Regions from separate parts of the Mangrovibacter phragmitis genome, predicted to be linked through region 1. Evidence: predicted binding sites of a transcription regulator. Region 1 holds the regulator's gene; each other region holds the start of a gene.
What was found. The regulator PurR, encoded in region 1, represses purine synthesis genes. The targets are predictions, from matches to a motif close to CANGCAAACGTTTGCNTG.
Positions count from the first base shown of each region.

Region 1 (7,866 bases):
CGCAACCCGTTTCACCCATTTGGTACATTTGATACCGCTGCACTCAGCGGCCTGGCGTTAGGCCAGACTGTGCTTGCTAAAGCCTGTCAGACTGCAGGCATCGCATTTGATAACGCTCAGGCGCACTCCGCCTTGTATGATACTGAACAAACAGCCCTACTGTTTTGTGAAATCGTGAATCGCTGGAAACGCCTCGGTGGCTGGCCTGTGGTACTGCCGCAAGATACAGCAGAGAGCGGGCAGGTGTAACGTTCTCCAGACTCTGGCGACATTTCTCAGACTACGGGCATTAAAAAGGCGACACTGCGTCGCCTTTTTATTTGCGGGTAATTAATTACTCGCTCTGGCTGTCTTCGCGGTGGCGCTCTGCTGTTTCTTTAATCAGCGACTGCAACTCACCACGCTGGTACATTTCAATCACGATATCGCAACCGCCAACCAGTTCACCTTCTACCCACAATTGAGGGAATGTCGGCCAGTTAGCGTATTTCGGCAACTCGGCGCGGATATCCGGGTTTTGCAAAATATCAACATAAGCGAAGCGCTCACCACAAGCGGATAACGCCTGCACCGCTTGTGCGGAAAAGCCGCAACTTGGTAATTTAGGGGAGCCTTTCATATAAAGCAGGATTGGGTTTTCAGCTATCTGGCGCTGAATTTTTTCAATTGTAGAGCTCATTATCTTACTTCCTCAAAGCGGCAGGAAGGCATTGCTGGTCACAGTAAACAGGCCACAAAATCATGGTCTGCGCTGTCTTACCTGGCCGACAATACCGAAACCGTTAAACATGCTTTAAGGATAACAGTTTTCTCAAACAGAGAATACCCTGCGCCAGGTCAAACACTGGTCAGATAAACGTCATTTTGGTTATTTTTTTCGCGCATGAACACAAAAGCGCAAGGCAATATAAAAAGATTATTAACATTATCGTCTTATCTATATTAGAATCCTTTGGTTTAATCATTTTATGGCAGGCATGCAGCCTGCATTTTCAGGGGACTCAGACGAGTGGCGCGGATAAGCAAACTCTCTATTTCGTTCTGTGCACTGCTAATAACCTTGCCATGGACGCCTTCAACTCAGGCGTCGGAACATACCCGCCATTCGGCTTTGCAGAAGGCGCACCACAGCAATGTTATTCCCAAACACAGCAGCAAAAAAACCAGTACCCACAGCACCAAATCCACTAATCGTAAAACCCACAGTGTTTCGGCTTCTGCCAAAAAGCCAGTAATAAAAACCACCAGGCACACCACACATACAGCTAAAAATCATACCCGGGCCACGGTTCGTCAGGGCAGGTCTTCTCGCCTGGTGCGCAATGAAGTTCAAATGGAAACGGTGTGGACAGAGCAGTGCTCACGGGCACGCAAAGGCCATAAAAAACATTGTGTGAAGGTAAAAACAACACGTCCGCTAACAACCGCAGCACATAAGAAAGTGTTACGGGCCAAAACTGCAGCTATATCTACCCTAATGAATCAGATTGGCAAACCCTATCATTGGGGAGGCAGTTCCCCACGTACTGGGTTTGACTGCAGCGGTTTGGTCTACTATGCCTACAAAGATTTAGTTAAATTCCATATTCCGCGTACCGCCAATGAAATGTATCACCTGAGAGACGCAGCCCCTGTTGAGCGAGGGGAACTACAAAGTGGCGATTTAGTGTTCTTTCGTACTGAAGGCCGGGGTAGTGCAGACCACGTAGGCGTGTACATTGGGGGTGGAAAATTTATTCAGTCTCCGCGTAGTGGGCAGGACATCCAGATAACCTCCCTGAGTGAAGATTACTGGCAGCGCCATTATGTAGGTGCGCGCCGGGTAATGACGCCAAAAACCCTGCGATAAAATCTTGCCTGCTTTTTTGGAGCAGGCAAGGCATTCTTTTTATTCTAGTTTTATATTGGTAACATAAAGCCTTATAAAGTGTGTTATTTTTGTTAAGTACACAATAACAAGGAGTGAAGCAATGTCATTTGAATTACCTGCATTACCGTATGCAAAAGATGCGCTTGAACCGCACATTTCTGTGGAAACACTGGAATACCACTACGGTAAACATCATCAAACTTACGTGACCAACCTGAACAACCTGGTTAAAGGTACCCCTTTCGAAGGCAAGTCCCTTGAAGAGATCATCTGCTCTTCTGAAGGTGGTGTGTTCAATAATGCAGCTCAGGTCTGGAACCACACTTTCTACTGGAACTGTCTGGCACCTAACGCAGGTGGCGAACCGACTGGTGCAATTGCTGATGCCATCAATGCTGCTTTCGGTAGCTTTGCTGATTTTAAAGCAAAATTTAACGATGCCGCAGCTAAGAACTTTGGTTCTGGCTGGACCTGGCTGGTTAAACAGGCAGATGGTAGCCTGGCTATCGTTTCCACCTCTAACGCCGGTACACCGCTGACTGCAGGTGCGACACCGTTACTGACTGTTGATGTGTGGGAACACGCCTATTACATTGACTACCGTAATTCTCGCCCTAACTACCTGGAGCACTTCTGGGCTCTGGTAAACTGGGAATTTGTTGCGAAAAATCTCGCTGCATAATCGCGGTAACGATAAAAAAGCGAAGCTCGTGCTTCGCTTTTTTTTTGACCGAAAAAGTGTGAACTTAGTCAACTGTGTCACAAACACGGTTATCCACCTGGCGGTTAATCAATACCAGTAACAACCCTGTCGCAGCAACTACTGCGCCCATAACGGGTACCGTACTGTAACCCAGGCCTGCAGTTATTACCCCCCCACCAGCTGCAGCTCCCAGCGCATTCCCCAGATTAAAAGCGCCGATATTAACAGATGAAGCAAGGCCCGGAGCTTCACTGGCAACACGCATAACTCGCATCTGCAAAGGCGGAACCACACCAAATGTTGCAGCCCCCCAAACAATCATCATCAACGCGGCACCGGCATAGCTTTTACCCACCCAGGGCACCAGTGCCATACTGGTAATCAGTAGCACCAGGAAACCAATCAGCGTGCCTGTCACTGATTTATCCGCTAACCGCCCACTCCAATAATTCCCAATAGAAAAGCCAACACCGACAAGCACCAGCATGGCCGTGACAAACCCGGGTGTTGCGCCTGTAATAGTTTCAAGTACGGGAGCAATGTAGGTGTACAGCGTGAACATCGCGCCAGCACCCAGGACAGTTGTGAGCAGTGCTGCCAGTACCTGAGGTCGGACAAGAACCTTCAGTTCCTTCGCCACATCAGGCTTGTGGCCCTGAATGCCAGCCGGAATTGTCATAAACAAACTGAACATGGCTACCAGCCCCAGCGCACCAATCCCCAGGAAAGCCATACGCCAGCCAATATACTGTCCAAGCCAGGTTGCCGCCGGCACCCCACCGATATTGGCAATCGTCAGCCCCATAAACATCGTTGCGACAGCACTGGCCTGTTTATTCGCGGGGACAACACTGGCAGCCACCACAGCCCCCAGGCCAAAAAATGCCCCATGGTTCAGGCTGGTTATCACACGGGCAAACATCAACATGCCATAATCCGGAGCCACAGCAGAGAGCACATTACCCAAAGTAAAAATACTCATCAGAAAAACCAGGGCATTTCGCCGTGAATAACGCGACAACAACAGTGTCATCAAAGGGGCGCCAATCATTACCCCAACGGCATAGGCGCTAATCAGCATCCCGGCTGCGGGAATCGAAACATGCACACCTTCGGCAATAACAGGTAACAGCCCCATAGGTGAAAACTCAGTGGTACCAATCCCAAAAGCGCCTACTGCGAGAGCGAGTAATGGAAAATTGACTTTCATCACTACCTCAATTTTTAGCCAGCGCAAAGCAACGCAGGCACAGACAAAAAAGATGAAAACATGATGTCAGTCACACTTCGTTTTGAAAAGTGGCAATAGTGATAATAGAGTTTTGCTAAACGGTAAAGAATCAGTGCTGCAGGTAGTATCGGGGCAGAAAGGGAGAAAAACGCAACAGCCAGGCGATAGTGTATTAGTTGTCAGTAAGGCACAAAACTAACAACGCCACCGCCTGGGCAACGATAACTGTGTAAAAACAGTACAGGCCTTAATGCAGGATGGCAATCAGCGCCGTTGCAACAATCAGACCTAAGGTAATAACAGTCGTAGTCAGTGAATATCTCAATTCAGTTGGCATGATTAATTCCTTATTCCCTGTAAAAAGTGGGTGTAGATCATTTTTACACAGTTTGGCCGTAAAATCCTTAAAGATTTAGTTTGATATGTGCTTTAGCACTTCCACTTTTACTCAATATAAGACAAAATCGCACGCTGACTTATTACGTACCGGCCACTATCCCCTCCTTTTCGTTTTATGTCGCAATCCCGGCATGCTGGCAACCCAATTCGTTGCTTACAGGGATAAGCCCAGGCAAACGTTTAACCAATTATATTTCAGGAGTTTAGGGTATGGTCTGGAGTGACATCAAATGGCAACTATAAAAGACGTCGCGAAACGCGCAAACGTTTCCACTACAACCGTATCACACGTTATTAACAAAACGCGTTTTGTTGCGGAAGACACCCGTAATGCGGTGTGGGCAGCAATTAAAGAACTGCACTATTCACCCAGCGCGGTAGCACGCAGCCTGAAAGTGAACCACACAAAATCTATTGGTCTGCTTTCCACGAGCAGTGAGGCCCCCTATTTTGCTGAAATTATTGAAGCGGTTGAGAACAGCTGTTTTGCCAAAGGCTACACACTGATTCTCGGCAATGCGCACAATAATTTTGAAAAGCAGCGAGCCTACCTGTCAATGATGGCGCAAAAGCGCGTTGATGGCCTGCTGGTTATGTGTTCAGAATATCCCCAGGAACTGCTGTCTATGCTGGAAGAGTACCGCCATATTCCGATGGTGGTTATGGACTGGGGTGAAGCACGGGCAGATTTTACCGACTCTGTCATTGATAACGCCTTCGAAGGCGGTTACATGGCTGGCCGGTATTTAATTGAGCGTGGACACCGGGAAATTGGCGTGATATCAGGTCAACTGGAACGCAACACCGGCTCAGGACGGCTTTCCGGCTTCATGAAAGCAATGAGCGAAGCCGGTATCAATGTCCCTGAGTCATGGGTTGTTCACGGCGATTTCGAACCCGAGTCTGGCTACAACGCTATGCAGCAAATCCTTACCTGTCCGCAACGCCCAACAGCTGTGTTTTGTGGCGGAGATATAATGGCGATGGGGGCTATCTGTGCTGCCGATGAAATGGGGCTGCGTGTGCCGCAGGATATCTCGATTATTGGTTACGATAACGTGCGCAACGCGCGTTACTTTACCCCGGCACTGACCACGGTTCACCAGCCCAAAGATTCTCTCGGCGAGACGGCTTTTAATATGCTGCTCGACAGAATTATCAATAAGCGCGAAGAGTCCCAGACTATTGAGGTTCATCCCCGCCTTATTGAACGTCGTTCTGTTGCTGATGGCCCGTTCATGGATTATCGCCGTTAATCATCCTGCGGGAGTTGACCCGGCTCCCGCAACCACTCACTGTTCAGAGTGCCGCTATCTCCCAGATAATCCAGCACCCACTGTAAAGCTGGCGAGGCATCACTTTGCCGCCATGTCAGGCAACAGGCAGAATCGGGGTAAGGATTTTCAAGCCGCAGACTCACCCATTCACCGCGTTCAATAAATGGCTGTGCCATGTGCGCCGGCACCATGCCGATACCGATGCCCTCACTCAGGCAGGCAAAACCACACTGCCAGTCGGGTACCACTATCCGACGCTGATTACTGAGTTGCCAGGTTATCCTTTTAGGCAGTTCACGCGAGGTATCTTCCAGAACCAGAGATGGCCACTGGCGAAGTACGTCATCGCCAATAAAACCTGTCATCTGCGCAAGCGGGTGCGATGCAGCGACCACACAACGCCATGCCATGCTCCCCATATCACGAAAGCCGTACCGCCCACCGACAGGCACAGCCTGTGTCGCGCCAATCGCCAGTTCGACCCGCCCATCTGCCAGCGCATCCCACACACCATTGAACACTTCCGGCCGTACATGCAACTCCACATCCTGGAATTGATGATAAAAATCCTGCACCAACTGACGGGTTCTTGCCGGACGGACAATGGTGTCGACCGCAATAGCCAGTGAACCACGCCAGCCATTCGCTATCTGCTGGCACTGCAGGCGTGTTTCATGCATTTTTTTGATAACACTGCGACCTTCCTGTAAAAAACACCGGCCAGCGGCAGTCAGTTCTACATCTTTATGGCGGCGTTCAAACAGTTCGACCGACAGCCAGGATTCCAGTTGTCGCACTGTATAACTGATTGCCGAAGGTACACGGTGTAACTCCTGGGCAGCGCCGCTAAAACTGCCATTGCGAGCGACGGCATCCACCACTTCAAGTGCATATTCTGACCACATAACCTGCCTGCAAAAATTTTGAAAGGAATAAGCAAATTTTAGCGTTTCACAAAGATGGATGCACTTTTTACACTCACGCCACGAATTTTGTTATATCAGGATTGACCATGAGTACCTCCCGTCTCTTTATTACCTGGCTTGCAGGGCTAAGCATGCTGGGCTTTCTGGCAACCGATATGTACCTGCCAGCGTTTAGTGCCATTCAGGTCTCACTGGGGGCTCCCCCGTCTGCCATCAGTGCCAGTTTGAGTGTGTTTCTCGCCGGTTTCGCTCTGGCCCAGTTAATTTGGGGCCCACTCTCAGACCATTTTGGTCGCCGCCCTGTTTTGTTGACCGGGCTGGTGATTTTTGCACTGAGTTGTGCCGGGATTTTTTTCGTCACTTCACCAACAGCATTTCTGGTTTTGCGGTTTATGCAGGCCGTTGGGGTATGTTGCGCAACAGTAAGCTGGCAGGCACTGGTTACTGACCGTTTCTCCGGGCAACAGGCTAATCGCGTCTTTGCCACCATTATGCCTTTGGTTGCGCTTTCCCCGGCACTGGCTCCTCTTGCCGGTAGCTGGATACTGCGCCATTTTACCTGGCAGGCAATATTCGCCTGTCTGTTATTCATTACACTTTTGCTGATTTTACCCCTCAGGCATTACACCAGTGCACAACGCCCACAACGTACAGCGCATTCTCAACCCACCCTTTACTCCTCTTTGTTGCGTCATCAAGGGTACTGCGGCAATGTCATCATATATGCGGCCTGCTCAGCCAGTTTTTTTGCCTGGCTCACAGGTTCCCCCTTTATTCTTCACCAAATGGGGTTCGGGCCTGAGGCAATAGGACTGAGCTATGTACCACAAACACTGGCTTTTTTGCTGGGCGGTTTTGGTTGCCGTAGTGCACTGAAAAAGTGGCAAGGGCGGCAAATGTTACCCTGGATGCTGGGGATATTTACCGTGAGTGTTGCCACTGTTTTTGGTGTGTCACTGACCACATCGCCTTCTTTGGTCAGCCTGTTGGTACCCTTCTGCCTGATGGCGCTGGCAAACGGTGCAATTTATCCTGTTGTCGTGGCACAGGCCCTGCAGCCGTTTCCTCAGGCTGCCGGGCGGGCAGCCGCATTACAAAACACGCTGCAACTGGGGCTTTGTTTTCTGGCAAGCCTGCTGGTTTCCATGATGGTATCCACACCGCTGATTGCCACAACCAGCATTATGTTAAGCACCCTGGTTCCTGCCTGGGTAGGCTACCAGTTACAGGCAATAGCCGTTGCCAAAACCCCTCATCCCGTCCGCTCCACACGTTAGCGATAATGTCATTTTTTTGTAATTAGCTTGCTAACAATTTTCTATTGAATCACATTGTTACGCGGCATATACTGATATGGGGCTCGGGATACCGGGCCTGCATTCTTTCTTTCGGGGGCCCCGACTCCCGTTTTCAGATGGCCTGTCATCAGGCGACCACCTGCTTTTATATCGCGTCCGGTT
Region 1 covers NZ_CP134782.1:1,125,106-1,132,971, reverse strand. The annotation lists gene rnt (ribonuclease T) at 1-249, shown strand, start outside; gene MPHASIOC01_RS05435 (Grx4 family monothiol glutaredoxin) at 335-679, opposite strand; gene MPHASIOC01_RS05430 (C40 family peptidase) at 1,010-1,849, shown strand; gene sodB (superoxide dismutase [Fe]) at 1,971-2,552, shown strand; gene MPHASIOC01_RS05420 (MFS transporter) at 2,617-3,783, opposite strand; gene MPHASIOC01_RS05415 (YnhF family membrane protein) at 4,052-4,141, opposite strand; gene purR (HTH-type transcriptional repressor PurR) at 4,434-5,459, shown strand; gene punR (DNA-binding transcriptional activator PunR) at 5,456-6,385, opposite strand; gene punC (purine nucleoside transporter PunC) at 6,493-7,683, shown strand.

Region 2 (7,866 bases), 1.7 Mb from region 1:
AAATGCCATGGGTTAGATAGCCTAAGCCGGCGTTTGGCCGCGGCTTTTTCAGACGGTCGCAAAGTGGTCATATCCTTGTAACTCCAGTTTTACCGGCTTTCCTTGTTGCATCAGTATCAGCCCGTCATTGGCCACGGTCATTTGCCCCACACAAGTCCAGGGAATACCTAAATGGCCAATCGCTACGTCCAGCGCTCCACGGTTAACTTCCGGCACCGTAAAGCAGAGTTCGTAATCTTCCCCTCCGGCCAGAGCCCACTCCAGCGCCTGCTCCATTGATGTACTGGCCTTGAGCGCGTCGGAAAGCGGCAGGTTATCCAGCTCAAGGCGGGCACCACAACCACTGGCTTTCAGGATGTGGCCCAGGTCAGAGATCAGGCCGTCGGAAAGATCAATAGCACTGCTTGCCAGATCCCGTAACGCCTGGCCGTGGAGAATCCGTGGTTTAGGGCGTAAATGACGGCTTACCAGCCAGTCAGCATGGACCTTATCTTCCACCAGCAAACGTTTCTGAAGAATCGCCAGCCCGGCTGCACTGTCACCGGGTGTCCCGGTCACGTAAATCCAGTCTCCCGGACGTGCACCACTACGCTTCAACGCTCTGCCATGAGGAACAAAACCATGAATACCCAGAGTCATCGACAGTGGACCTTTCGTGGTATCCCCGCCGATTAACTGCATATCATAGTAACTGAGCTGCTCGAACAGGCTGTCACTAAAGGCGGCAAGCCAGCTCTCATCCACATTTGGCAAGGTTAATGCCAGTGTAAGCCAGGCGGGGTCTGCCCCCATCGCCGCAAGATCACTAATATTTACCGCCAGCGCCTTACAGGCAATATCGGCAGGCGCCATATCAGGAAGAAAATGAATACCACTCACCAGCGTATCAGTGCTGATCGCGAGGGTCTGGCGTTCAGGAACAACCAGTAAGGCACAGTCATCGCCAATACCTGTTTCCACATCCCGCCGCGAACTGCTGACACGATTGAAATAGCGGTCTATTAACGAAAATTCACCGCAAGCCATACAAAAAGCCTCAACAGATAAAAAAACAAAGGCCGGGAAACCCGGCCAATGACAACAATGCTGGTGCTGCCTTACAAGACAACACGCCATGTATCAAACTTATTTCCGGTGTGGGCGCACCTGAGGCGCGACTTTGTCGAGAACACCGTTAACAAACTTATGGCTATCTTCTGCACCAAACGTTTTAGCCAGTTCAATCGCTTCATTGATGGCCACTTTATATGGGACATCATCACGTTTAGACAGTTCAAACAACGCAATACGCAATACCGCTTTTTCCACCTGGCCTAACTCTTCAAGCTGGCGAGATAATACAGGCTTCATAAGCTCATCGAGATATGCGCTGTTATTCGCCACCCCGGCCAGCAGTTCACGGAAGTACATGACGTCGACATCTTTCACGTCCTGTTCCGCCAGGAACTGGTATTCAACATCAGCGATGTCGTTCTGGGACAACTGCCAGGAGTAAAGCGCCTGGACGGCACACTCACGGGCGCGGTGACGAGCAGCAGGTTTCACGGAATTCCCCTTACTAAAAAATCAGGCCTTAATGGCTTTCAATACATTAATCATTTCGAGCGCGGTCAGGGCAGCTTCTGCACCTTTATTACCGGCTTTAGTACCAGCACGCTCAATTGCCTGCTCAATACTTTCGGTTGTCAGAACACCGAAGGCTACTGGAATTTCGCTACTCTGGGCGACATGAGACAAACCAGTGCTTGCACCACCTGCGACATATTCGAAATGGGCAGTACCGCCACGAATAACAGTACCCAGCGCAACCACCGCGTCATAACGGCCAGTTTTCGCCAGTGCGCCAGCAGCCAGTGGCAGCTCATACGCACCCGGAACCCAAACCACGGTGATATTTTCATCTTTTACCTGACCAATACGTTTCAGGGCGTCAATCGCACCGTCCAGCAGGCTGTCATTGATGAAGTTATTAAAACGCGCGATTGTGATGGCGACGCGAGCGTCCGGGGTAGCAACGGTAGCTTCAATAATGTTCATACTCTTCCTTACGAGTTTTGTTGTGGCCCCCGCAGGGGGGCGGATTTTATCATAATCTTTCAGGCACTGCTTACTTTTATACACCTTACGCGCTGAATGCCTTCTCTCCTCCGGCATTCCGGTTATGTGCATCCGTTCTGACTCAGTGGCTGGTATCAGGTACCAAATGCAGGCAGAGATCTGGCCCAACCTGGCGAACCTGGCTGAAAACCAGTTGTGGCGCATCAGCCAGCATGGTCAGCCCCGGCAAAGCACACAGCCCACGGGCATCATTACCCAGCAGTTTTGGCGCCATATAGACAATCAGTTCATCCACCAGGCCTGCCTGTAATAATGCGCCGGACAGTTGCGCGCCAGCTTCCACCCATACACTATTAATCTGGCGCTGGCCCAGTTGCATCATCAACGCCACTAAATCCAGATGCCCGTTATGTTCGGGTAGCACTAACTGTTCCACAGCCTCCGGCCATAGCTGTGTATCTGCTATTGTTCTGGCAAGCCAGGTTTGCCCTGGCTGGCTGATAAGCCGGTGAGCCGGCGTCACGCGGTTATGACTGTCGATGATAACCCGGACGGGCTGGCGTAAAGCTGACTGGGGATAATATTGTTGTGTATCAGCGTCGAGCTCCTGCCAGCGTACAGTCAGTGAAGGATCATCGGCCAGAACAGTCGCACTGCTGGAAAGAATTGCGGCACTCTGCGCACGCAAACGCTGCACATCGCGGCGTGATTGCGGTGAAGTAATCCACTGGCTTTCGCCGCTGGACATCGCTGTGCGCCCGTCCAGCGAAGCCCCCAGTTTCACCTGTATCCAGGGAAAACCGGTACGCATACGTTTTAAAAAACCCCGGTTAAGGCTTTCTGCTTCGCTATTCATTAGCCCATGGCTGACATCCACACCAGCCTGCTGCAAATGATACAGCCCGCGCCCGGCAACTTGCGGGTTTGGATCCTGCATCGCCGTCACCACCCGGCTGACACCGGCAGCAACCAGGGCTTCACAACAAGGCGGAGTTCGCCCGTAATGGCTACATGGTTCAAGGGTTACATAGGCTGTCGCACCACGAGCTTTATCGCCTGCCATACGCAATGCATGCACTTCGGCATGAGGTTCACCCGCACGGTAGTGAAAACCTTCACCGACGATTTCACCATCACGCACAAGCACACAGCCAACATTAGGGTTAGGATGAGTGGTAAAACGACCACGGCGCGCCAGCTCTAACGCTCTGGCCATGTAGCCTTCATCGTGCATTATTTAATCCTGTAAACGGGCAATCTCTTCGCCAAATTCGCGAATATCTTCAAAGCTACGGTAGACAGAAGCAAAACGAATATAAGCGACTTTATCAAGCTTACGTAACTGCTCCATTACCAGGTTACCAATCATTTTACTTGGGACTTCACGCTCCCCTGTAGCCCGGAGTTGTGACTTAATATGATTCAGCGCCATTTCAATGTCGTCAGAGCTCACCGGGCGTTTTTCCAGCGCTTTTTGCATACCGCTGCGCAACTTATCTTCGTTGAAGGGCTCACGCACATTGTCACTTTTCACTACGCGCGGCATAACCAGCTCTGCCACCTCAAAGGTGGTGAAGCGTTCATTGCATACCAGACACTGCCGCCGACGCCGAACAGATGAGCCTTCACTCACCAGGCGTGAGTCGATAACTTTAGTATCCACTGCAGAACAAAATGGGCAATGCATAAGGCTTCCTGATTGATTGTTGCAATAGTTGCATAGTTTACCCTGGAGTTTTCAGACGACAAACCCGGATGATTTGAGATAAAGGCGCTATGCCTTTCATTACACGCACGCTACTCTGAACATAATCCCGTAATTATGGATCATTTTTCTATGAAAACCTGTTACCAGTCAGGGCTATTTATGTTGTTCACCACATTGATAGTAAGTGGTTGCACACCACAGGCCGAAGTAACCAGTGTGCATCAGGACGTACAAACCCTGAGCCACGAAATGCGCACACTACAGACAGAAACCCGGGATGTCGCCTGGCAGAACGCACTGAATGCCCGTTCAACTGAAGGCGCCTGGTTAATTCCTGGAGCAAACACACCGGTACGGCTTACCAGCCAGTTGGGGTTATTAACCTTCACGCTTACCCGTACTGAACCAACAGGAAATGGAGTGACTGTTTATATTCATGTCCACCGGGACGGTGATAAAGGTGTACCGGCATTTAACGGTAACCTTGTATGGGGAAAACTCTCTGGCACATTTGAACATTACCAGCAAGTGAATACCCACTCACTGCAATTTCAGTCACCTGCCGCACCGTCAGGACCGGTTGACATTGATCTCGCCATTCACCTGCCGGATACCCAACTCAGCGATGCAGGCTTTATCCGTATTCATGGGCTGGTGCCATCTGATGCCAGTAAAGTCACACCTGGCACAGCACAATAAACCACTGTTACTTATCTGCAGCCACGACGCCGGTTATCCAGCTGGCTGCAACTTCTCCTGGGGTCAGTTCTCCCCCGAACTAAAAATGAGATTTAAATCACATTTTTTACGCAAACATTTAAGCTGATTGCAAAAATGCTTCAGCAAAAAGTATTTTGTATTGGACTGTAAAATTAAACCAGATAGAATTTCGCTGTTTTATTGGCACAAACGTGAACGCAATCGATTTCGCTTATGCAAGTTATATTAACTGAACATATATTTGTGAGGCAGAATAAGAATTGTGACGTGCTAAAAACCAATATATCTGGCAATAGCAACTGCCTTCTCATGCATTTGCGACATCTAAAACAGTGACTACTACATGAAAAAAACACTTTTAGCGGCAGGCGCAGCTGTCGCACTTTCTTACACTGTATCTGCACAGGCTGCAGACAACAGTGGTGAATACCTCTCAGACTGGTGGCATCAGAGTGTTAACGTGGTGGGCAGTTACCACACACGCTTTGGACCACAACTCCGTAATGACACATACCTGGAATACGAAGCTTTTGCCAAAAAAGACTTTTTTGATTTCTATGGTTATGTGGATTTACCCCGCTTCTTTGGCGGCAACTCTACTTCTACGGGTATCTGGAACCACGGCTCCCCGCTGTTTATGGAAATCGAACCACGCTTTTCCATTGATAAGCTGACCGGAACAGACCTGAGTTTTGGGCCGTTCAAAGAGTGGTATTTTGCCAATAACTACATCTACGATATGGGCCGGAATAAATCTGGTCGTCAGAGCACCTGGTATATGGGTTTAGGTACCGATATCGATACCGGCCTGCCAATGGGACTGTCTCTGAATATTTATGCCAAATACCAATGGCAGAACTATCTGGCAGCGAATGAGAACGAATGGGATGGTTATCGCTTCAAAGTGAAATACTTTGTTCCGATTACTGACCTGTGGGGTGGTAAGTTGACTTATATCGGTTTCACCAACTTTGACTGGGGTTCCGATTTAGGCGATCAACCGAACCGCACCAGCAACTCAATTGCTTCCAGCCACATTTTGGCGCTGAACTATGACCACTGGCATTACTCTGTTGTTGCCCGTTATTTCCATAATGGCGGTCAATGGGAGGATGGTGCAGGTTTGAACTTCGGTAAAGGTGATTTCAATGTGAAATCAACTGGCTGGGGTTATTACCTGGTAGTGGGTTATAACTTCTGATAACAGAATGTGATTCCCCTCACCCCATGCCAGCCTGGCTGGTATGGGGTGAGATTTTCCTCTGGCGTTTTAACTTCCATTCACGCTCCCCCCTTATTTTCTTTACCTGTTCTGCTGTTTACCAACAGCCTGCTGATGAAGAGTGTTTTCTACATTGCCTGTGCTCATCAGGTATCTGTTGTTGCTTACTCCCCTTGTAACCCCCTGTGTAACAGGCAAAAAAAACCACGGTGTTTAACCACCGTGGTTTTTATCAGCCAACAACAAAACAGAATTAAGGCAGAATGCGCGGTTGATCCGCCCCTTCTTTCTCAACTTTCTGTTGCAGCATATGCTCACGACGCATGCCCAGTTTCAGGGCCAGCGCAGAAGCCACATAGATTGATGATGCCGTACCGATGGTGACACCAATCAACATGGTCAGCGAGAAGCCTTTCAGCACCGGGCCGCCAAAGAGATACAGCATCAAAATAACCATCAAAGTGGTACCGGACGTAATCAAAGTACGGTGCAGCGTCTGGGTCAATGACACGTTAAAAATTTCGTAAGGTGTACCGCGGCGGATCTTGCGGAAGTTTTCACGAATACGGTCAGAAACCACGATGCTATCGTTCAGTGAATAACCGATAACCGACATCAACGAGGCCACAATAGTCAGGTCTATCTCAATATGAAACAGAGACAGAACCCCCATGGTGATAATCACGTCGTGCGCCAGCGCCAGAACAACCCCAGCTGCCAGACGCCATTCAAAACGGAAACCCACGTAGATAAGGATACAGATAAGCGCAGCAAACAACGCCATACCACCTTTCTGCGCCAAATCAGCACCTACGCTTGGGCCAACAAACTCAATACGTTTTACCGTTGCCTGTTGGTGAGTGGTTTCATTAATTACACTAACCACTTTATTACCCAGTTCCTGGCTGCCATTAGCATTATGCACTGGCGGCATACGAACCATGATGTCTCGGCTGCTACCAAAGTTTTGCAATAGCGGGTCAACGAACCCCGCTTTTTGCAATGCAGAGCGCATCAGATCCATATCGGCAGGTTTTTCGAGGTTAATTTCAATCACCGTACCACCGGTGAAATCCAGCCCCCAGTTAAACCCACGAACCCCCATTACAACCAGGGAAATAACCAGCAGCAAACCAGAGATGCCGAAGGCCAGGTAATCCCAGCGCATAAAGTCCCAGACTTTACGGCCGTGGTTCAATTGTTCAACAGTATATTCCTGTGCCACAACGCACTCCTCAGATAGACAGCTTTTTGACGCGTTTGCCGCCATACAGCAGGTTCACGATGGCGCGGGTACCGACAATTGCGGTAAACATTGACGTTGCCACACCAATACCGGTGGTAATTGCAAAGCCCTTGATTGCCCCGGTGCCCACAGCGTACAGGATAATGACCTTGATAAGGGTGGTAATGTTCGCATCGAAAATCGAGCTGAACGCCCCTCTGTAACCTTCATCAATGGACTGTTGTATTGTACGGCCGTTACTCATTTCTTCTTTGATACGCTCGTTAATCAGCACGTTCGCATCAACGGCCACCGCAAGGGTTAACACTATCCCCGCAATACCAGGCATTGTCAGTGTTGCGCCAGGCAACAAGGACATAATCCCGACAACCAACACCAGGTTAGCCAGCAGTGCAGACGTCGCAATCAGGCCAAATTTCTTGTAGAAGAAGATCATAAAGATGATGGAAATTGCCAAACCTGCCAGGCATGCTTCCAGACCCTGTTGGATGTTTTGCATCCCAAGGGTTGGCCCAATGGTTCTTTCTTCGACAATCTGGATTGGCGCAATCAGCGCACCTGCACGCAACAGCAGTGAAAGCTGACGGGCTTCGGTCGGGTTGCTAATCCCGGTAATACGGAAACTGTTGCCCAGGCGTGACTGAATGTTCGCCACGTTGATAACTTCTTCCTGTTTCACCAGAATGGCGCGACCATGTGCATCTTTCTTACCACTGTCTTTATATTCCACAAACAGCGTCGCCATAGGGCGTCCAATGTTATCTTTTGTGAAATTAGACATAATGCTCCCGCCCGCGCTATCCAGTGAAATATTCACCTGCGGTTGGTTGTATTCGTCCATGCTCGACGTGGAATCAGTGATATGGTCACCAGTGAGAATGACGCGTTTGTACAGCACAATTGGCTGACCAT
Region 2 covers NZ_CP134782.1:2,812,739-2,820,604, forward strand. The annotation lists gene pgpA (phosphatidylglycerophosphatase A) at 1-71, opposite strand, end outside; gene thiL (thiamine-phosphate kinase) at 49-1,026, opposite strand; gene nusB (transcription antitermination factor NusB) at 1,126-1,545, opposite strand; gene ribE (6,7-dimethyl-8-ribityllumazine synthase) at 1,567-2,037, opposite strand; gene ribD (bifunctional diaminohydroxyphosphoribosylaminopyrimidine deaminase/5-amino-6-(5-phosphoribosylamino)uracil reductase RibD) at 2,180-3,292, opposite strand; gene nrdR (transcriptional regulator NrdR) at 3,296-3,745, opposite strand; gene MPHASIOC01_RS13620 (DUF3251 domain-containing protein) at 3,896-4,465, shown strand; gene MPHASIOC01_RS13625 (nucleoside-specific channel-forming protein Tsx) at 4,830-5,687, shown strand; gene secF (protein translocase subunit SecF) at 5,962-6,933, opposite strand; gene secD (protein translocase subunit SecD) at 6,944-7,866, opposite strand, start outside.
Region 2: a site for PurR is predicted at 4,681-4,698, ahead of MPHASIOC01_RS13625 (nucleoside-specific channel-forming protein Tsx). Genes of this name have one in related genera too.

Region 3 (7,866 bases), 2.3 Mb from region 1:
AACGGTTCAACACTTTCTGCAGTGAATTTCCCGGAAGTGTCTTTGCCTCAGCATACCAGCAGCACCAGCCGTTTGCTGCATATCCACGAGAACCGCCCCGGCATTCTGACCGCAATCAACCATATTTTTGCCGATCAGGGGATCAATATTGCAGCGCAGTACCTGCAAACTTCTCCGCATATTGGTTATGTGGTTATTGATATCAATGCGGCAGAAGATGTCGCTGATGCAGCACTGCAGAGCATGAAAGCTATTCCGGGGACAGTACGTGCCCGCCTGCTGTACTAATTAATACATTGCTGCATTGAGCCTTCCTTTGGGAAGGCTGAGGCCGATGACAAACCTCATGTCTGTACAGAACCAGAGGGTGTCACCCAATAAAAATAAGGAAAATCAATTTATTGGTTTTCGGCTGTTAACTAAAAAGAAGGAAAAACCACGTTTTTTCCTTCTTTTTCATCAATCGGAGCCTTCCTTTGGGAAGGCTTTTTTATGCGCCGGCAGTGAGTTACCAGGCCCAGAGTTTTGACGGCGTCACAATAGTGGGTAAGGGAATATCCCATCGCTCGGTGGGGAGTGCCTCCACATGCTGGCAGTCATGCGCGTAGCCTACCGGGATAAAACCATGTTCACGCCAGTTTTGTAGTGTCCGGTCATAAAACCCTCCACCCATACCCAGCCGTTGGCCAGTGCTGTCGAACGCAACCAGAGGGGTTACCAGAATATCGAGATGCTGCAAGGGCAGAATCTGGCGCACATCAAGGCGCGGCTCGGGAATTTTCAGGCGGTTGACTACCAGCTCAGTATCCGGCTCATAACGCACCATAATAAGCCCACCGGTGCTGAACGGGTGCAGAACCGGAAGGTAAACCGAGCGGTTCATTGCCCACAGGCGTTCAATCAGTGGGCGAGTGTCGAGTTCGCCGTCTACAGAGAGGAATAACCCAATATGCTGTGCGCTTGCTGCGGGGGACCAGCTCAGAAAACGTTTGGCCGCTTCATGAGCGGAAGATTGTTGCTGATGAGGAGTTAAAGCCCGCCGAACCTGTCGAATATGCTGACGAATATGTTGCCGGGAAGCAGATACATCCGGTGAGTGCGACATAGACAATGAGATGATGAAAAGAAAGAGGGAATCTCCGAGATGCCGCCGCAGGCTGTAACCCTTGAACCCGTGGTTCAAGGTGAATGTGTCGTCACGACCTTAAGGCTTCCCGGACTGACCGGGCATGCTCACCGGTCGTGGAGCGTCACATTCTGTTTGTTTGAAATATCGGCTCAGGGGACTGGCCCGCTTGCGAACATCTCAGAGAAATTTTTAATTCATGGTTACTGTACCACAGTCAACCCAGAATTGTTATTCAAACTTCGTTTCCGGCCTTTCAGTTATGCGACCTTGTTCAAGTAATGCCTGTTCAATGGTCTGCTGTAACATCCGGATTCGTTGCTCCATACTGGCAGCATAGTCACGGGTTTTCGCTTTTTCTTGTGACAGCTCATAACAGATGTTGAGCGCCGCAATGAAAACCAGTTGCTCTGTATTGGTGACTCTAGTGCGAACTTTCAGATCTTGCAACCGTTGATTCAATTCATCAGCGGCCAGATTCAGCGCATCACGTTGTTCAGGCGGACAATTCACGCGCAGTGAACGACCAAAAATTTGAATGTCGACTGGTTCTGCAGACATGACACCTTCCTGCTGTTTACTCGCCTGCCTTATCGCAGCCCTGGGGCGGCGAAGGGGCGCTACTATAGCTACCCTTATATGAAGATACAAGCCCTTTTCTGGTATCTCCTGGGGCCGAAGTGGTAGCATAACACGAACTTAGCTTCCCAACGACGAAGAATGCGCATGTCTATACAAAATGAGATGCCTGGCTATGCCAGCATAAACCAGTTGCTCAACCAACAAAATGTTGGTTTAACGCCGTCGGAAATGCACGGATTGATTAGCGGGATCTTATGTGGCGGGAACAATGACAGTTCCTGGCAACCGCTTGTCCACGATTTGACTAACGAAGGCCTGGCGTTCAGCCAGAACCTTGCTGACAGCCTGCGCCAGATGCATGGCGCCACCAGTGATGCACTGGAAGATGAAGGCTTCCAGTTCCAGTTATTCATGCCTGACGGTGAGGATGTGTCAGTGTTTGACCGTGCAGATGCTCTTTCTGGCTGGGTGAATCACTTCCTGCTGGGGCTGGGAGTGACTCAGCCGCGCCTGGATAAAGTGAAAGGTGATCTTGGCGAAGCGATTGCTGATTTACGCAATATCGCTCAACTGGGTTACGACGAAGACGAAGATATTGAAGAACTGGAAATGTCTTTGGAAGAAATTGTTGAGTATGTGCGTGTTGCGGCATTGCTGTGTTATGAAACATTTAACCGCCAGCAACCAACAGCACCGGAAGTACAACAAAAACCCACACTGCATTAATTCAACGTGGGGTCAGGAACGAAAGGAGGGGTGATGAATCAACAGGAATTTCTTCGCCGCCGTCAGGCTATGTTGGCAAAAATGGCGCCAGCCAGTGCGGCGCTGTTTTTTGCGGCTCCTGAGGCACCGCGCAGTGCTGACAGCGAGTATCCTTATCGGCAAAATAGTGATTTCTGGTACTTCACAGGTTTTAACGAGCCGGAAGCATTGCTGGTCTTAATTAAGAGCGATGATACGCACAATCACAGTGTGTTGTTTAACCGGGTGCGGGACAAAACGGCAGAAATCTGGTTTGGTCGTCGCCTGGGGCAGGAAGCTGCGCCGGAAAAACTCGGGGTGGACAGAGCTCTGGCTTTTGACGAAGTGGATGACAACCTCGCTCAACTGCTTAATGGGCTGGACTGTGTTTACCACGCGCAGGGTCTCTATGACTATGCAGACAGCATTGTTTTTGGCGCGCTGGATAAATTACGCAAAGGCAGCCGCCAGAACCTGAAAGCCCCTTCCACACTTACTGACTGGCGCCCCTGGGTGCATGATATGCGCCTGTTTAAATCACCCGAGGAAATCGCGGTATTACGCCGTGCCGGGGAGATAACCGCATTGGGCCACACCCGGGCGATGGTAAAGTGCCGCCCGGGAATGTATGAATACCAACTGGAAGGTGAAATCCTCCACGAATTTAACCATCATGGCGCACGTTATCCCTCATACAACACGATTGTCGGAGGCGGTGAAAACGGCTGTATTCTGCATTACACCGAAAATGAAAGCCTGCTGCGTGCCGGCGACCTGGTATTAATTGATGCCGGGTGCGAGCTGGAAGGGTATGCAGGGGATATTACCCGCACTTTTCCTGTTAACGGGCGCTTCACTCCGGCGCAGCGGGCGGTTTATGACATCGTACTGGAATCGCTTGAAACGGCACTTTCGTTATATGGTCCGGGTACAACCATGCAGGAAGTGACAGAAGCTGTTGTGCGCGTAATGGTCATGGGCCTGGTTCGCCTTGATATCTTACAGGGTGATATCGACGCCCTGATAACCCAAAACGCACACCGGCAATTTTTCATGCATGGCCTGAGCCACTGGCTGGGGCTTGATGTCCATGATGTCGGGGAATATGGGCCGGATCGCTCACGCCCGCTGGAACCTGGCATGGTACTGACGGTTGAACCCGGTTTGTATATTGCGCCAGATGCAGATGTACCGGAAATCTACCGGGGCATTGGTATTCGTATCGAAGATGACATTGTGATTACAGCCACCGGGAACGAAAACCTGACTGCCAGTGTAGTGAAATCTGCAGATGATATCGAAGCACTGATGGCGGCATCACACTCATGAGTATTGTGATTGCAGGAGGCGGAATGACCGGTGCGACACTGGCGCTGGCTATCTCCGCCCTTACTCAGGGTAAGTTACCTGTTCATCTCATCGAGGCCCGTTCCCCTGATGCCTGTCAGCACCCGGGGTTTGACGCCCGGGCTATTGCCCTGGCAAAAGGCACTTCCACTCAGTTAGCAAAGCTAGGGGTGTGGCAGGCATTGCAGGACTGCGCTACGCCACTGACACAAGTTCAGGTTAGCGACCGCGGTCATGCCGGGTTTGTGACACTGCAGGCCAAAGATTATGCTATTACTGAGCTGGGCCATGTTGTTGAACTCCATGATGCCGGGGTTCGCCTGTTTCGGCTATTGCGCGATGCCCCTGGTGTGACACTGCATTGCCCGGCACGGGTTGAATCTGTAACACGCAGCACTGACAGCGTTACAGTGACGCTGGATAACCAAACAACCGTTGTGGGCAAAGTGCTGGTGGCTGCTGATGGCACTCTGTCTGCTGTTGGTAAAGCTTGTGGCCTTGCCTGGCAACAAGATGACTACCAACAAGTAGCCGTCATCGCGAATGTAACAACCGCATGTTCACCAGATGGCCGGGCTTTTGAGCGCTTCACCGCCAGTGGGCCACTGGCAATGCTGCCGATGTCTGGTGGGCGCAGTTCACTGGTCTGGTGCCACCCGTTATCACAACAAGCTGAGGTTATGAGCTGGAGTGATGAGCAGTTTTGCACACAGCTTCAGCGCGCCTTTGGCTGGCGGCTGGGGCGTATTTGCCATGCAGGTGAGCGCAGTGCATACCCACTTCGGTTAACTACGGCAGTGGCCGCTACTTCGCACCGTGTAGTGGCAGTGGGTAACGCTGCACAAACCATGCACCCTATTGCCGGGCAGGGTTTTAATCTTGGCATACGCGATGTGATGTCGCTGGCTGAGGAATTCGCCAGCGCGTTTAATCAGCAGCAGGATCCGGGCTCATGTGCGGTACTGGCACGCTATAATGCGCGCCGTACTCCTGACCGGGAGGCGACAATTGGCGTCACTGATGGCCTGGTTCACTTGTTTGCCAACCCATGGGGGCCGCTGGTTGTTGGGCGCAACATAGGTTTAATGGCGATGGATATCCTGGCGCCAGTGCGTGAAGCGCTGGCAAAACGCACCCTGGGCTGGGTGATTCGGTAAGGAGCATTATGGTTCAGAGTGTGGATGTCGCCATTATTGGCGGTGGAATGGTTGGGCTGGCCGTAGCCTGCGGTCTGCAGGGTAGTGGGCTGCGGGTTGCTGTCGTGGAAAATCAGCCATGCCAGCCAGTTGATGCGTCTGCGCCTCCGGCGCTGCGCGTTTCGGCAATCAATGCGGCCAGTGAAAAATTACTGCGCCGTCTCGGAGCCTGGGAGCGAATGGCGCCACAACGTACCAGTGAATGGCATGGTATGGAAGTGTGGGAAAAAGACAGCTTTGGGCGCATAGCTTTTGATGATCGCACTGCGGGTGAGCATGCGCTGGGTTATATCATTGAGAATAGCGTGATAAACCAGGCATTGTGGCAACAGGCTGAGCAGTCGGCAGATGTCTCATTTTATGCCCCGGCTGAAGTGAATTCAGTTGCCTGGGGTGAAAATGAGGCATTTATTACGCTCAAAGATGGCGAGATGCTCACTGCCCGGCTGGTTGTCGGTGCTGATGGCGCACGCTCATGGTTGCGTAGCCAGGCGAATATACCGCTCACCTTTTGGGATTATCGGCACCATGCCCTGGTCGCCACTATTCGCACTCAGGAGCCACATCAGGCTGTTGCTCGCCAGGTATTTCATGGCGATGGCATTCTGGCTTTTCTGCCACTTAACGATCCTCACTTGTGTTCTATTGTCTGGTCATTGCCGCCCGATAAAGCCCGTGAAATGCAGGAGGCGGTCCCTGAAGTGTTTAACCGCGAACTGAGCATTGCATTTGATTTGCGCCTGGGTCGCTGTGAGTTGAGCAGTGACCGCCAGTGTTTCCCTCTTACCGGGCGTTATGCGCGGCAGTTTGCCGCTCACCGGCTGGCTTTGGTAGGCGATGCAGCACACACCATTCACCCGCTGGCGGGGCAGGGCGTGAACCTGGGCTTTATGGATGCAGCTGAGTTGGTGGGGGAATTACGGCGTTTGCACCAGCAAGGAAAAGATATCGGTCAGTACCTGTATCTGAAACGCTATGAAAGGCAGCGTAAATACAATGCCGCATTGATGCTGGCTGGCATGCAATCCTTCCGTGAATTGTTCGCAGGTACTAACCCGGCACTGAAACTGGTGCGTGATGTTGGCCTGAAACTCGCCGACACATTACCCGGCGTTAAACCCCGCATTATTCGCCAGGCAATGGGGCTTAATAATTTACCCCAATGGTTGCGTGATTGATCATCAGCGCCGTGTTTACGGTTGGTAAACCGGCGCGCCTTTCATTTGAAATATTCTAATTTCACTCCTTTTTTCAGATTAGTTTTATTTATCTGAATTTTTTCCTGAATTTCGCGTTTTCCTGAGTATTTGGAGATTAATATCATTTAAATCGGAAACCGGTACGCAAAAGCTGGAGAAAATTTTATGTTTTTGTGGTTAATCCAGTTTAATTAACTGGTAGTTGTGTTGTTAAAAATACTCATAAGATAAAGTGATGACCCATTTTACCTTATGGTTAAGCAGGCTTTTCAGTGGTAAGTTCAGGCAAAAGATAACGTTTGCGTCGGGGCAAGTCAGGGTATTGTTTTCCCCAGGCCAGACGTGAGCGTTCCGCAATTGCGGGCTATTACTGAAGAGGACAACATGACTCAGCAAACTCCGTTGTTTGAGCAGCATAAACAGTGCGGCGCGCGCATGGTGGATTTCCATGGCTGGATGATGCCACTGCATTATGGCTCGCAAATTGATGAACACCACGCCGTGCGCACGGATGCCGGGATGTTTGATGTGTCGCATATGACGATTGTCGATCTTCATGGCGAACGCACCCGTGAATTCTTGCGCTATTTGCTGGCAAATGATGTCGCGAAGCTAACCCAGCCAGGCAAAGCACTGTATACCGGGATGCTTAACGCCTCAGCGGGTGTCATCGACGATCTGATTGTCTATTTTCTCTCCGACTCCTGGTTCCGCCTGGTCGTCAACTCTGCAACCCGTGAAAAAGATCTTGCCTGGATCAATCAACAGGCAGCCTCTTATAGCATTGATATCAGCGTGCGCGATGACTTGTCATTGATTGCCGTACAGGGCCCGAATGCACAGCAGAAAGCGGCAACGTTGTTTACTGCACAGCAGCAACAGGCTGTTGCAGGTATGAAACCTTTCTTCGGCGTACAATCCGGGGATTTTTTCATTGCAACAACCGGTTATACCGGTGAAGCCGGGTACGAGATTGCACTGCCGGCAGAGCAGGCCGCAGATTTTTGGGAACAACTGGTTAAGGCCGGGGTGAAACCTTGTGGCCTGGGGGCCCGGGATACCCTGCGCCTTGAAGCCGGAATGAATTTATATGGCCAGGAGATGGACGAAAGCGTGTCTCCCCTGGCTGCAAATATGGGCTGGACTATTGCATGGCAACCTGAAGATCGCGACTTTATTGGGCGCGATGCTCTTGAAGCTCAACGCCTGCATGGTACCGAGCAACTGGTGGGCCTGGTGATGACCGAAAAAGGTGTACTGCGTGGTGGTTTACCTGTTCGTTTCACCGACACTGAAGGCACAGCACGCGAAGGTGTTATCACCAGTGGCTCTTTTTCTCCAACCTTAGGCTACAGTATTGCGCTGGCACGCGTACCGGCAGGTATTGGCAGCACAGCGGTTGTGCAGATCCGTAACCGGGAAATGCCGGTGCATGTGACTAAACCGATTTTTGTTCGCGCCGGTAAACCGGTGGCTCAGTAAATTTTTATCAGGAGAGAATTATGAGCAATGTGCCTAATGAGCTGAAATACACCAAAGAGCATGAGTGGCTGCGTAAAGAAGAAGATGGTACTTACACTGTAGGTATTACCGAGCATGCGCAAGAGCTGCTGGGCGATATGGTGTTTGTCGATCTGCCGGAAGTGGGAGCCACTGTCAGCGCTGGTGATGA
Region 3 covers NZ_CP134782.1:3,457,008-3,464,873, reverse strand. The annotation lists gene serA (phosphoglycerate dehydrogenase) at 1-288, shown strand, start outside; gene MPHASIOC01_RS16685 (5-formyltetrahydrofolate cyclo-ligase) at 509-1,105, opposite strand; RNA gene ssrS (6S RNA) at 1,133-1,316, opposite strand; gene zapA (cell division protein ZapA) at 1,358-1,687, opposite strand; gene MPHASIOC01_RS16670 (YecA family protein) at 1,853-2,434, shown strand; gene pepP (Xaa-Pro aminopeptidase) at 2,468-3,781, shown strand; gene ubiH (2-octaprenyl-6-methoxyphenyl hydroxylase) at 3,778-4,956, shown strand; gene ubiI (FAD-dependent 2-octaprenylphenol hydroxylase) at 4,965-6,173, shown strand; gene gcvT (glycine cleavage system aminomethyltransferase GcvT) at 6,579-7,676, shown strand; gene gcvH (glycine cleavage system protein GcvH) at 7,697-7,866, shown strand, end outside.
Region 3: a site for PurR is predicted at 6,483-6,500, ahead of gcvT (glycine cleavage system aminomethyltransferase GcvT). Genes of this name have one in related genera too.